4 regions of the Enterobacter kobei genome follow, and region 1 is predicted to be linked to each of the others. Evidence: predicted binding sites of a transcription regulator. Region 1 holds the regulator's gene; each other region holds the start of a gene.
The links. Region 1 encodes CRP, which controls carbon source genes, mostly activating them, when cyclic AMP is high. Its sites were predicted from a motif close to ATGTGANNNNNNTCACAT; they were not measured.
Positions count from the first base shown of each region.

Region 2: a site for CRP is predicted at 1,682-1,699, ahead of rbsD (D-ribose pyranase). Genes of this name have one in related genera too.
Region 3: a site for CRP is predicted at 2,018-2,035, ahead of azuC (stress response protein AzuC). Genes of this name have one in related genera too.
Region 4: a site for CRP is predicted at 1,907-1,924, ahead of BFV64_RS15140 (CidA/LrgA family protein). Genes of this name have one in related genera too.

Region 1 is NZ_CP017181.1:4,469,713-4,472,942, reverse strand. Features, by position in the region: gene BFV64_RS21790 (YccS/YhfK family putative transporter) at 1-1,423, opposite strand, end outside; gene crp (cAMP-activated global transcriptional regulator CRP) at 1,481-2,113, opposite strand; gene BFV64_RS21780 (OsmC family protein) at 2,425-2,829, shown strand; gene BFV64_RS21775 (phosphoribulokinase) at 2,916-3,230, opposite strand, start outside.
Region 2 is NZ_CP017181.1:4,836,410-4,839,639, forward strand. Features, by position in the region: gene rbsA (ribose ABC transporter ATP-binding protein RbsA) at 1-1,173, opposite strand, end outside; gene rbsD (D-ribose pyranase) at 1,181-1,600, opposite strand; gene kup (low affinity potassium transporter Kup) at 1,827-3,230, opposite strand, start outside.
Region 3 is NZ_CP017181.1:2,899,463-2,902,692, forward strand. Features, by position in the region: gene BFV64_RS13980 (anaerobic C4-dicarboxylate transporter) at 108-1,451, shown strand; gene BFV64_RS13985 (DUF2766 family protein) at 1,494-1,745, opposite strand; gene azuC (stress response protein AzuC) at 1,854-1,937, opposite strand; gene yecR (YecR family lipoprotein) at 2,175-2,513, shown strand; gene ftnA (non-heme ferritin) at 2,711-3,208, shown strand.
Region 4 is NZ_CP017181.1:3,150,579-3,153,808, forward strand. Features, by position in the region: gene mdtQ (multidrug resistance outer membrane protein MdtQ) at 1-720, opposite strand, end outside; gene dusC (tRNA dihydrouridine(16) synthase DusC) at 872-1,804, opposite strand; gene BFV64_RS15140 (CidA/LrgA family protein) at 1,973-2,368, shown strand; gene BFV64_RS15145 (CidB/LrgB family autolysis modulator) at 2,365-3,060, shown strand; gene cdd (cytidine deaminase) at 3,190-3,230, shown strand, end outside.

The sequences.
Region 1 (3,230 bases):
GCAGCTGAAGGGTATATACCGCCGTCACCGTAAAGCCCACCATCGCCCAGCCGTAGTTTTTGCGGATAATCAGGTAACTCACCAGCGTAATCACCAGCATCCCAGCCAGGGTATACCCCTCGGGAACGTGGAAGTGTAGCGTTACGCCCGCAATAATCAGCCCCGCCATCGTGCCGCCTGCCCGGTGCAGAATACGTACCCGCGTGGCGCCGTAGCCGTTCTGGGTGACAAACAGCACGGTCATTAAGATCCAGTACGGTTTCGGCAGATGCAGCGCCATGCCCATCAGACTGGCGATACTGAGCATAACGCTAATCCGCGCGGCATTGCGCAGGGCAGAAGACTTAAGAGAGAGATAGCTTCTGAGTGCTGGCAGGAGCGGCAGACGTTTTTGCTTATCCGCCATCAGGTCGCGGGGATACAGCGGGCGCTGGGTGCGCAGCACGCGGGCAATGCGGCTGAAGTGCCAGGCGGCAAACTGGCCGACCGGGTTATCCGGATGCTGACGAGCAATTTTCTCCAGCGCGCCGAGCTGTTTATCCATGTTAAAGCGCGTGGGGTAGCGGTGATAGAGAATGTCGTCCGCCAGCACCCGCAGGCGCGCGGAGACGGTCTGCGCATTCCAGCGGATCACCGCCTCGGCGTGGCTGCGCTCGACCAGCTTTTGCACCTCTTGTGGGTGATGAAGGCTCACGGAGATATGCTCCTGCAGATCCAGCCCCACCTGGAAGGTGCGCAGCAGGCGTTTATATTCGTGATTCTTGTTGGCGGCGAGCATATGCAGCTGCTGATAGCACTGGCTTATCAGATCCACCACCTTTTGCTGGCGCGTCAGCAGCGGCGGTAAGGATTTTTCCGGGTCGGTATGCTGGGTCAGCAAGGTGTATTTGGCTTCGCAGTAATCCGCAAGCTGCACATACAACAGGCTCAGAGATTCACGCAGCGGCTGTTCCCGCCACAGCCAGAACCAGAACCAGTTAAACAGCCCGTACCACAGCGTGCCGAGGGCGTAGATCAGCAGCGGCTCCCACACCGGCATATTCCCGGCGAGGCTCAGGGTGAAGATGGCGGCAATCAGTGAAGCGGGAAGCAGGCGGGCGTGCAGGGAACTGATTTCTGCGGTAACACCGAGGCTCATCGCCAGTACGGTCAGGATCAGCGGCAGCGGAATATCGCGCGCCAGTAAAAGCTGCACGGCGAGGCTACAGCCAGCAAACAGCGAACCGCCAACGATCAGGCGTTTGAAAAAGCGTTTATGCGGCGTGTCCAGACCGGCGATGTTGCAGCAGGCGGGAACGAGAGAAAACAGCAGACCCTGCTGGAGTTGTCCCAGAAGCAGGCCCACGGCCACAGGAAGGCACAACACCAGCGTTTGTCGCAGTGCGTAATTAACTTCCGGGTGATAGATCAGCCTGCGCCACATGGGGAATAGAGACAAAAACGGCGTGACACCTTGCGATGGCACGCCGTTTGAGCGGAATTAACGCGTTCCGTAGACCACGATGGTTTTACCGTGGGCAGAGATCAGGTTCTGATCTTCCAGCATTTTCAGGATACGACCCACCGTTTCGCGGGAGCAACCGACGATCTGACCAATTTCCTGACGGGTAATTTTAATTTGCATGCCGTCCGGGTGGGTCATGGCGTCTGGCTGTTTCGCCAGGTTCAGCAGGGTCTGCGCGATACGACCGGTGACGTCCAGGAAGGCGAGGTTACCCACTTTCTCGGATGTGACCTGCAGACGACGCGCCATCTGGGAAGAAAGACGCATCAGGATGTCAGGGTTTACCTGAATCAACTGACGGAATTTCTTGTAAGAAATTTCAGCCACTTCACATGCTGTCTTTGCACGAACCCAGGCGCTACGTTCCTGGCCTTCTTCAAACAGGCCCAGTTCACCGATAAAATCGCCCTGGTTCAGATAAGAAAGGATCATCTCTTTCCCTTCCTCATCTTTGATCAGCACTGCCACCGAGCCTTTGACGATGTAATACAACGTTTCCGCTTTTTCACCCTGGTGAATCAGCGTGCTCTTCGATGGGTACTTATGAATGTGGCAATGAGACAAGAACCATTCGAGAGTCGGGTCTGTTTGCGGTTTGCCAAGCACCATGCGCTGTTATCCTCTGTTATAAGCTGTCACCAGAGTCATCAGATGCATCCGGACTCTGGGGTTGCAATCGAATTCTTACCCATACCCTGGGAAGTCGGCTGTCGTAACGTTTCGCAGCCAGTAAAGTTTGATGTCCTCTGCATACATGTGTAACGTCAATGTATTACTGTAGCATCCTGAGTGTTTTAGCATAGCTTTCGCCGCGTGTCTCCTGGTGTCTCGCTTCAGCATGATGCAGGTCGCCTTCCGTTGCGAGAAATGTAACGCACGCGTAATCTGTCACCGAAAATGCAACGTTGGAGTCAAAGAATATGCAAGCGCGCGTGAAATGGGTTGAAGGTTTAACGTTCCTGGGCGAATCCGCGTCAGGGCACCAGATTTTGATGGACGGTAACTCCGGCGATAAAGCCCCCAGCCCAATGGAAATGGTGCTGATGGCGGCGGGTGGATGCAGCGCGATTGACGTGGTGTCGATTCTGCAAAAAGGTCGTCATGACGTGACGGATTGCGAGGTTAAACTCACCTCAGAACGTCGCGAAGAGGCGCCACGCCTGTTCACCCACATTAATCTGCACTTTGTGGTCACCGGTAAAGCGCTTAAAGACGCGGCGGTTTCGCGTGCGGTGGATCTGTCTGCGGAAAAATACTGCTCTGTGGCGTTAATGCTGGAGAAAGCGGTAAAAATCACGCATTCGTATGAAGTGATCGAGGCTTAATCTTTTGGCGGGTGGCGCTTCGCTGACCCGCCCTACAAAAGCATGAACGTAGGCCCGGTAAGCGCAGCGCCACCGGGCAGAACAACTCACGCAATCTGCTTCCCTTCCATCAACCGCTCCACCAGCGGCGTCATGATGAGCTCCATCGCCAGCCCCATTTTTCCGCCTGGTACCACTAACGTATTCATGTGCGAAATAAACGAGCCCTGCAGCATCGCCAGCAGCCAGGGGTAATCAATGCCTTCGAGATTGCGGAAGTGGATCACCACAAAGCTCTCGTCCAGCGACGGGATGGTTTTCGCCGCGAACGGGTTAGAGGTGTCCACCGTCGGCACGCGCTGGAAGTTAATGTGCGTGCGGGAGAACTGTGGCGTGAGGTAGTTGATGTAGTCTTCCATGGA
Region 2 (3,230 bases), 370 kb from region 1:
CTGCTCCATTGACGGCGTTTTGACGTTAAAAAGACGGATAAAATCACTGACCGCCTGCTGCTCGTCTTTATGCTTAAGGCTGCCGCCGCTGCGGCTGAAATAGCGCAGCGCGGTAAGCGACATGTTCTCTTTTACCGACATGCCCAGCACTAAACCGTCGCGCTTGCGGTCTTCAGAGATATAGACGATACCGTTCGCCAGTCCATCCTGCGGAGAGCGCGTCACCACTTCATGACCGTCGAGGGTGACATAACCGCTGGTGCGCGGCAGTGCGCCGTAGAGCACTTTCATCAGTTCGGTACGTCCCGCGCCCATCAGACCCGCGACACCGAGGATCTCACCCTGGCGCAGGGTAAAGGTCACATCGTGAACGCCCGGACCGCAGAGGTTATCCACCTTCAGGCGGATCTCACCCGGTGCTTTATCCAGACGCGGATACTGATCTTCCAGCTTACGTCCCACCATCATTTCGATGAGCGTATCTTCGGTCAGCGTCGCCACTTCGCGCTCGGCAATAAACTGCCCGTCGCGGAAGACGGTGACGTCATCGCAAATCTCGAAGATCTCTTTCATGCGGTGAGAAATATAGACAATCCCACGTCCCTGCGATTTCAGCTCGCGGATCACGCGGAACAGGGATTCGGTTTCGGTATCAGTCAGAGCGTCGGTCGGCTCATCCATGATGATGACTTTGGATTCAAAGCTCAGCACCTTCGCGATTTCCACCATCTGCTGATCGCCGATGGAGAGCTCGCCTACCAGACGGTCGCTCTTAAAGCGCAGGTTCAGCTTCGCGAGCAGCTTGTCCGCTTCGGCGTACATGGTTTTCCAGTCGATTTTGCCAAACCGGTTCACAAACTCACGGCCGAGGAAGATGTTCTCCGCAATGGTGAGCTGCGGGATCAGGTTTAGCTCCTGGTGGATGATACCGATACCCGCTTCCTGAGAAGATTTCGGGCCGTTAAAGGTGGTCTCTTTACCCAGCCAGAGCAGCGAACCGGCATCACGCTGGTAGATCCCGGTCAGCACTTTCATCATGGTGGATTTGCCCGCACCGTTTTCGCCCACCAGCGCCATCACGCGACCGGAGTAGACATTCAGCGCCGCACCGGAGAGGGCTTTTACGCCCGGGAACGATTTATCGATCCCCTTGAGTTGCAGTAATGCGTCCATGATGGCCTCAGAAGGTGACGCCAGCACAGAGAATGATATTCGCATACGGGGAACACTCCCCGCTGCGAATCACCGCCTGACTGTCTGCGGTTTGTTGTTTGAACTGCTCGTGCGTTGTGTAACGAATTTCTATGGTGTTTCCCTGGTGTTGCTGCAGTTGCTCAATAAACTTAAGCAACGTTTCGTGGAGTTGCGGATTATGTTGTTTGATTTCCGCCGCGAGAATGGCCGCCTCAACCTGCATCTCCGACGTCACCACATCCAGTACCTGCATAAACGAAGGAACTCCCTGCGTTAACGCCATATCAATACGGGTTGTGCTGCGCGGAACCGGTAAGCCTGCATCGCAAACCACCAGCGTATCGGTATGACCAAGACGGGAAATGACCGATGAGATTTCTGAGTTGAGAACTGTGCCTTTCTTCATTTTCTGCTCCACTAGCGAAACGTTTCGCTAAAAAGAGTGTAGCCGCAAGAGTGTTCAGAAAACCATCATGGCGTAACAGATTTGTGATCAACGTCGAAACGTTTCGCTAAGTGAAATAGAGGGGGAGGTAAATGCAAAACGGTAACCGTCAGGTTACCGTTTTTTATGTTTGCGCCCTCTCCCTGTGGGAGAGGGGCGGGGTGAGGGCATCAGCCCGCAGAAGGACTTAAATCTCGACCTGCGTTCCCAGCTCAATCACGCGGTTAGGCGGGATCTCAAACTGGTCAGGCGCACGCAGGGCGTTACGCTGCAGGATAAGATAAAGCTTACCGCGCAGGCGCAAATACCAGGGACGCTTGCCGATAATCAGCGACTCGTGCGACATAAAGAACGACGTCTCCATCATCCGGCAACTTAACCCTTCAAGACCGCAGCGGTGGAACACCTCTTCGACATTTGGCGTTTCGCGCCAGCCGTAACTCGCCACCACGCGCCAGAATGTCGGGGACAGCTGCTCGATTTGCACGCGACGCACGTTGTGAACGTACGGCGCATCTTCGGTACGCAACGTCAGCAGGATCACGCGCTCGTGCAGAACCTTGTTGTGCTTGAGGTTATGCATCAGCGCGAACGGGATGACGTTCAGGGCACGAGACATATACACCGCCGTTCCCGGCACGCGCACCGGCGGGGATTTCTCCAGGGAAGCGATCATCGCCTCCAGAGAGTTACCGTGCTCATGCATACGACGCAGCAGACGGAAGCGCTCGCTCTTCCACGTGGTCATCACGATGAACATCACCAGACCCAGCGTCAGCGGCAGCCAGCCGCCGGAGACAATCTTGTCGAGGTTCGCAGAGAACAACGGTACGTCGATGCACAGGAAGCCCACCAGAATCATTGCCACAAGGAATTTATTCCAGTGCCAGTTTCGGTACGCCACGGTGGTGGAAAGAAGCGATGTCAGCACCATCGTACCGGTTACCGCAATACCGTACGCCGCCGCCAGGTTACTGGAGTGCTCAAAGCTCACGATAACAATCACAACCGCGAAATAGAGCAGCCAGTTAACGAACGGAATGTAGATCTGACCCGACTCCATCTCAGAAGTATGGATGATGCGCATTGGCGAGAGATACCCCAGACGCACGGCCTGGCGCGTCAGAGAGAACACCCCCGAAATCACCGCCTGAGAAGCAATGACGGTCGCCAGCGTCGCCAGAATCAGCATCGGTACCAGCGCCCAGTCAGGCGCCAGCAGGAAGAACGGGTTCTTAATCGCTTCCGGGTTCTTGAGCAGCAGCGCGCCCTGACCGAAGTAGTTCAGCACCAGCGACGGCAGCACCACAATAAACCATGCCACGCGGATAGGCAGTTTCCCGAAGTGCCCCATATCGGCATACAACGCCTCAACGCCAGTGATGGAGAGCACGACCGCGCCAAGCGCCACGAAGGAAACAACTTTATATTCGAGGAAGAAATGCACGGCCCAGTAAGGATTCAGGGCATGCAGCACTTCAGGGTTAGCAATAATGCTGCGCAAACCGAGGGCCGCGAGGATCAGGAACCAGGCCAGCATAATCGGCGCAAACAGTTTACCCACCAGCCCGGTACCGTGCTTCTGGATCGC
Region 3 (3,230 bases), 1.6 Mb from region 1:
ACCTTCTGCTTTTGCTGAGATTTAACAAATCAGATCTCGCTCCCAATGATTAACCACACAACATGTAATGATTTATTTAATTACATAATCATTGACGAGGGAGCAGCATGATCACCATTGAGTTTATTGTCATTCTCCTCTGCCTGCTGACGGGTACACGTTTCGGCGGCATGGGGCTTGGGTTAATCAGCGGGATTGGCCTTTTTATTTTGTGTTTTGTCTTTGGTCTCCAGCCCGGCAAGCCGCCGGTTGACGTGATGTTGACCATTCTCGCCGTGATTGGTTGTGCAGCCACCCTGCAAACTGCCGGTGGGCTCAATGTCATGATGCAATTTGCCGAACGCCTCCTGCGCAAACATCCGCAGCACATCACGCTTCTCGCCCCGTTTACCACCTGGATGCTGACCTTTCTCTGCGGTACCGGCCATGTGGTCTACACCATGTTCCCCATCATTGCGGATATCGCCCTGAAAAAAGGGATCCGACCCGAGCGCCCAATGGCCGTGGCATCGGTAGCATCGCAGATGGCAATCACGGCATCACCGGTTTCCGTCGCCGTCGTGTCGCTGGTCTCCATCCTGGCCGCCCAGCATGGGATCGGTCACGCATGGGGGATCCTGGAAATACTCGCCGTGTCGGTTCCCGCTTCACTTTTTGGTGTCGCCATTGCTGCCCTGTGGAGTTTACGCCGCGGGAAAGATTTGTCTGACGACAGGGAGTTTCAGGAAAAACTAAAAGATCCAAAGCAGCGTGAGTTTATCTATGGCGGTACGGAGACGTTAATGAATCAACGTTTTCCGAAGCAGGCTTACTGGTCGACCTGGATTTTCTTTGCCGGTATTGCCGTGGTTGTCCTGCTCGGGGCCTTCCCCGAACTGCGCCCCGCCTTCGAGTTGAAAGGCAAAATGACGGCGCTGTCGATGAACCTGGTCATTCAGATGATGATGCTCATTGCCGGTGCCGTGATGCTGATGGCCTGCAAGGTCAATGCCTCAGCCATTTCTAACGGCGCGGTATTTAAGGCCGGTATGGTGGCGATTTTCTCGGTGTTCGGGGTGGCGTGGATGAGCGATACCTTTTTCCAGGCGCATCTCGACGAGTTAAAACTGGCGCTGGAAGGCGTGGTGAAAAGCCATCCGTGGACGTATGCCATCGTGCTTTTCCTGGTGTCGAAGCTGGTGAACAGCCAGGCGGCTGCCCTGACGGCCGTGGCGCCAATGGGGCTGATGCTGGGGATCGATCCAAAAATGCTGATCGCCTTTTTCCCGGCGTCATACGGCTATTTTGTTCTGCCGACCTATCCCAGTGATTTAGCCTGCATCGGCTTCGATCGCTCAGGAACCACCCGCATCGGCAAATTCATCATTAACCACAGCTTCATTCTGCCCGGATTAATCGGTGTGAGCTGCGCGTGTGCGGCGAGCTACCTGCTGGTACAGACTTTCTTTTAAAGGCATCAACGGTCGACTTACGCGGTCGCCCGTTTGCAGATATTAATGCGACTCGCCCTGCGGGGTGAAGCGCAGCTCAATCAGCGCGATCGCTTTCTGGATCGCACGAAGCGTCACCGGGTCAGCGGCGGCAGGATGGCTGGTGAAATCAATGTTTCTCAGCTGCGTGGACATCTTCTCGCGGACTTCAACCGGGGCAATAACATCCAGAACATCAAGGATTTGCTTAATAACCAGCTGACAGGCAACAACGTCAGAGACCAGTTCCTGATCGGCGCTCAGGTTTTGTGACATGGGGCTTCTCCTTATTTAAAGGCCGCCATAGTATCAAAACGCAGCCCCTGACATCTCCCCTTCGTCACCAGCAGGGACAAAAAAACCCGCCGAAGCAGGTTTTTTTTATCAGAACATGGCGCCCGGCGGCACGTCTTTAAAGGTGCGGCAGTAATTGGCCCACATACTTTTGAGGATTTTGCGCAGTTTCATTGTGATGCTCCATTAACTTGTCATACAGCTTTATCGTCAATGCGCCTATAATATGACCAACATCACAAAAATCAATGTTTTTGTGATGTGCATCACAATTCAATTTACTGCAACACCTGTTAGCCAGCAAAACCGCGAACAAAATCAAAGAGAGAAGGCAGATCGTCCGGCTATTCCTGGCATTGGGCTACGTCTCTGCGGGTACGATAACGTATCTCCATCCACTCAGAGCGAACCATGAAAAGAGTCATCGTAGCCGGTACGATCCTGCTGCTCGCGGGATGCAGCGTTAACCGTCAGGCGGAAATCAGTAGCCTCGACGCACCAAACGGCATTGTCCGCCTCGATTACGGTCAGGCCGTGCTGCAAAATGCCTGGTCTGACGAATATGTAAATAACGGCACCGCAGTGAAAGCCTGCCAGGGTATGGGGTATGCCACCGCGTCTGCCTACGGGCAACCCGTCAAAACCTGTGCGCTGATAAGCGGCTCTTTGTGCCTTAACGAAAGCGTGACCATTCAGTATAAATGCATGGGTTATGCCGTTAACCCTAAGTCAAATAATCCCTGGTATTAATCCAAGCTGCCAGCGTTTGCTGGCACTTTATTTAACTAAGAACAAAAACAATTCGCATTAATATAAAACCGACAATGCGTTTTATTCCCATTCGTATTTTGAAGTAATGAATATTTATTTTACGTTTTGCAAATAATTAAATAACAAATTATAGTGTCGCTCATTGTGAACCAGTAATAATAACCCGGAGCGTCACCATGCTGAAAACTGAAATGATCGACAAGCTCAATGCGCAAATGAACCTTGAGCTCTTTTCATCCCTTCTCTACCAGCAGATGAGCGCCTGGTGCAGCTACCACAGCTTTGAAGGTGCGGCCGCGTTTCTGCGTCGCCATGCGCAGGAAGAGATGACCCACATGCAGCGCCTGTTTGATTATCTGACCGACACCGGCAGCCTGCCGCGCATTGAGACCGTGGCCTCGCCTTTTGCCGAGTATAATTCTCTCGATGAACTGTTCCGCGCCACCTACGAGCACGAACAGCTGATCACGCAGAAAATTAACGAACTGGTTCATGCGGCAATGACCAGCCAGGATTATCCAACCTTTAATTTCCTGCAATGGTATGTGGCAGAACAGCATGAAGAAGAGAAGCTGTTTAAATCCGTGCTGGATAAATTATCCCTGGTGGGTAAATCAGGTGAAGGTCTTTACTTTATTGATAAAGAACTTTCCACTCTCGATACACAGAATTAATTTCAACGCGGTGCGGGTTTCC
Region 4 (3,230 bases), 1.3 Mb from region 1:
TTCATCCGTTTTGCTGGCATAAATATCGGTTTCGACGCCCTCCACCGAGGAGGTAATACCGTGCTGATACAGTTCGCGATCGGCATCGATAATATTTTTCTGCTCCTGCTTAATTTGGGAAAGGACATCTCCGGCAGCAGCCTGGGTCTGCCACGCCCAGTAAAGGCGCGCAACGCTGCTGGCAAGCAGCTGGCGAGTCTGCTCCAGCCCCGCTTTTTGCGCATTCACTTTACCGATACGCGCGGCAATCCGGGCGCGATTTTTCCCCCACAGATCCAGATCCCACCCCGCCGTGAGGCCAAAAGTGCCATTGGTGTACCATGGGCCGGTCGTTCCCGCCGCCGGATCGGTCAGCGCGAACGGGCCCATCAGGCCTTCTGCCGACATTTTCTGCCGTTCAACATCCGCAGAAAAATCCAGTTGTGGGCCATCGGCAGCAATAGCGGCCTTCGCCTGTGCTTCCGCGAGCGTAATACGTTGCCGGGCAATTTGCATATCCGGGGCATCCGCTATCGCTTTCGCAATAAGCGCATTCAGCTGCGGGTCGTTATACTCTTTCCACCATTCGTTTTTCGGCCAGTCCGCATGGTTAAGTCGGGTATTTACAGATGCAGCTGTCGCCTGCGTTTTTATTGGCGCTACCGTGGAATGTTCCGGTGCGCACGCAGCCAGCATAAAAACAAGGGGAGCACTCAGAGATAAAATAGGAAAACGTTTCATTACGCCATGCACTCAAAAAATAAAGGCGCAACTTACGCTTGATGACTTTTCGTTTTTTAGTAACGCGTGGCAATCCGCAAATTGTTATACATTTACATAATCAGCAAAATATTCACATAGTGAATTATTTAAATCTAAATATTACCGCTGGTTATTTTGACTGAATGACCCGCGCAATTTCAGCCGACGTCTGGAGCGTGCGGATCGCCTGAAATAACCCCAGCGCTTCGCTGTATTCTTTACGTAAATAGCTCAGCCACTGCTTGATGCGCGCGACGTGATACAAACCGGTATCACCCTGCTTTTCCAGACGGCTGTATTTTTGCAGCAGCGTCACCACGTCAGCCCATGGCATACGCGGTTCGTTATATTTCACGACGCGACTGAGGTTGGGCACGTTCAGCGCACCGCGGCCAATCATCACCGCATTGCAGCCCGTCTCTTTCAGGCATGCCTGCGCGCTTTCGTAATCCCAGATTTCGCCGTTAGCGATCACCGGAATAGTGAGCCGTTTGCGGATCTCGCCAATCGCCTGCCAGTTAATCCGCTCAGCTTTATAACCATCTTCCTTGGTGCGGCCATGCACCACCAGCTCGGTGGCCCCAGCCTGCTGCACCGCATCGGCAATTTCAAACTGCTTATCTCCGCTGTCCCAGCCCAGACGAACTTTCACGGTGACCGGCAGATGCGAGGGTACCGCCTCGCGCATGGCTTTTGCGCCGCGATAAATCAGCTCAGGATCCTTGAGTAGCGTTGCCCCGCCGCCGCTGCCGTTGACCAGCTTTGACGGACAGCCGCAGTTGAGATCGACGCCATAAGAACCCAGCGACACGGCCCTGGCTGCGTTTTCCGCCAGCCATTCAGGATACTGGCCTAACAGCTGGATCCGCACCAGCGTACCGGAAGGCGTCCGGCTCTGGCGGTGCAGTTCAGGACAGAGACGGTAGAATGACTTTTCTGGCAGCAACATATCGACCACGCGCAAAAACTCCGTCACGCAGAGATCGTAATCGTTCACCTCGGTAAGCAGCTCGCGCACAAGTGAGTCGAGCACGCCTTCCATCGGGGCCAGTAAAACACGCATTCTGAGTACCTGTGAAAAAAGACGCGCTATAGTAGCTGCTCTGTATGTATGTGGAAAGCCCGGCGTTCCATTCCGGAATGTCTGGTATGCTCAAAATTCATGATGTGATCCGTGGCACATTTTCAGGTTTAATTGTATGATGAATGCGTTTCATCAAGGACTATCACCATGAGCAAATCATTGAACATTATCTGGCAATATCTGCGCGCATTCGTCCTGATTTACGCCTGCCTGTATGCCGGGATTTTTATCGCGTCGCTGCTGCCTATCACCATTCCTGGCAGCATTATCGGCATGCTGATCCTCTTTGTTTTACTGGCGCTGCAAATTCTGCCCGCAAAGTGGGTTAACCCCGGCTGTTTCGTCCTCATCCGCTATATGGCGCTGCTTTTCGTGCCCATCGGCGTCGGGGTCATGCAGTATTTTGATTTGCTCAAAGCCCAGTTCGGCCCGATTGTGGTCTCCTGCGCGGTTAGCACGCTGGTGGTTTTCCTTGTCGTGAGCTGGAGTTCACATCTGGTACATGGCGAACGTAACGTCATCGGGGAGAAAACAAAAAAATGATGGCTAATATCTGGTGGTCTCTGCCGTTAACCCTGCTGGTCTTCTTCGCCGCGCGTAAACTTGCCGCACGCTTCAAAATGCCGCTGCTCAACCCCCTGCTGGTGGCGATGGTGGTAATTATTCCTTTCCTGCTGCTCACCGGCATCCCTTACGAACGTTACTTTGCCGGCAGCAAAATTTTAAACGACCTGTTGCAGCCCGCCGTTGTGGCCCTCGCCTTTCCTTTATATGAGCAGCTGCACCAGATCCGCGCCCGCTGGAAATCCATCATTACGATCTGTTTTGTGGGCAGCCTGGTGGCGATGATCACCGGCACGTCGGTGGCGCTATTGATGGGCGCTTCGCCACAAATTGCGGCCTCTATTCTGCCTAAATCGGTGACCACACCTATCGCAATGGCGGTAGGCGGCAGCCTCGGCGGGATCCCGGCCATCAGCGCGATGTGCGTCATTTTCGTCGGTATTCTCGGCGCGGTGTTTGGTCACACCCTCCTGAACGCGATGCGGATCCATACTAAAGCGGCGCGGGGATTGTCGATGGGTACCGCCTCGCACGCCCTGGGTACCGCCCGCTGCGCGGAGCTGGACTATCAGGAAGGGGCTTTTAGCTCCCTGGCGCTGGTGATCTGCGGGATTATCACCTCCCTGCTCGCCCCGTTCATTTTCCCGTTGATTCTGGCGGTGATGGGCTAAAATTTGCGATGCGTCGCGCAAATTTCATTTTGATTTCATAAGTTGCATACATAATGAGAAGTGGATCACATATAAAGCCCCAGCGGCTCCGTAAACTACCGATCCATTAACCTTTATGAGGCAAACGCCATGCACCCACGTTTTCAAGCTGCCTTCGCTCAGCTTGCAGA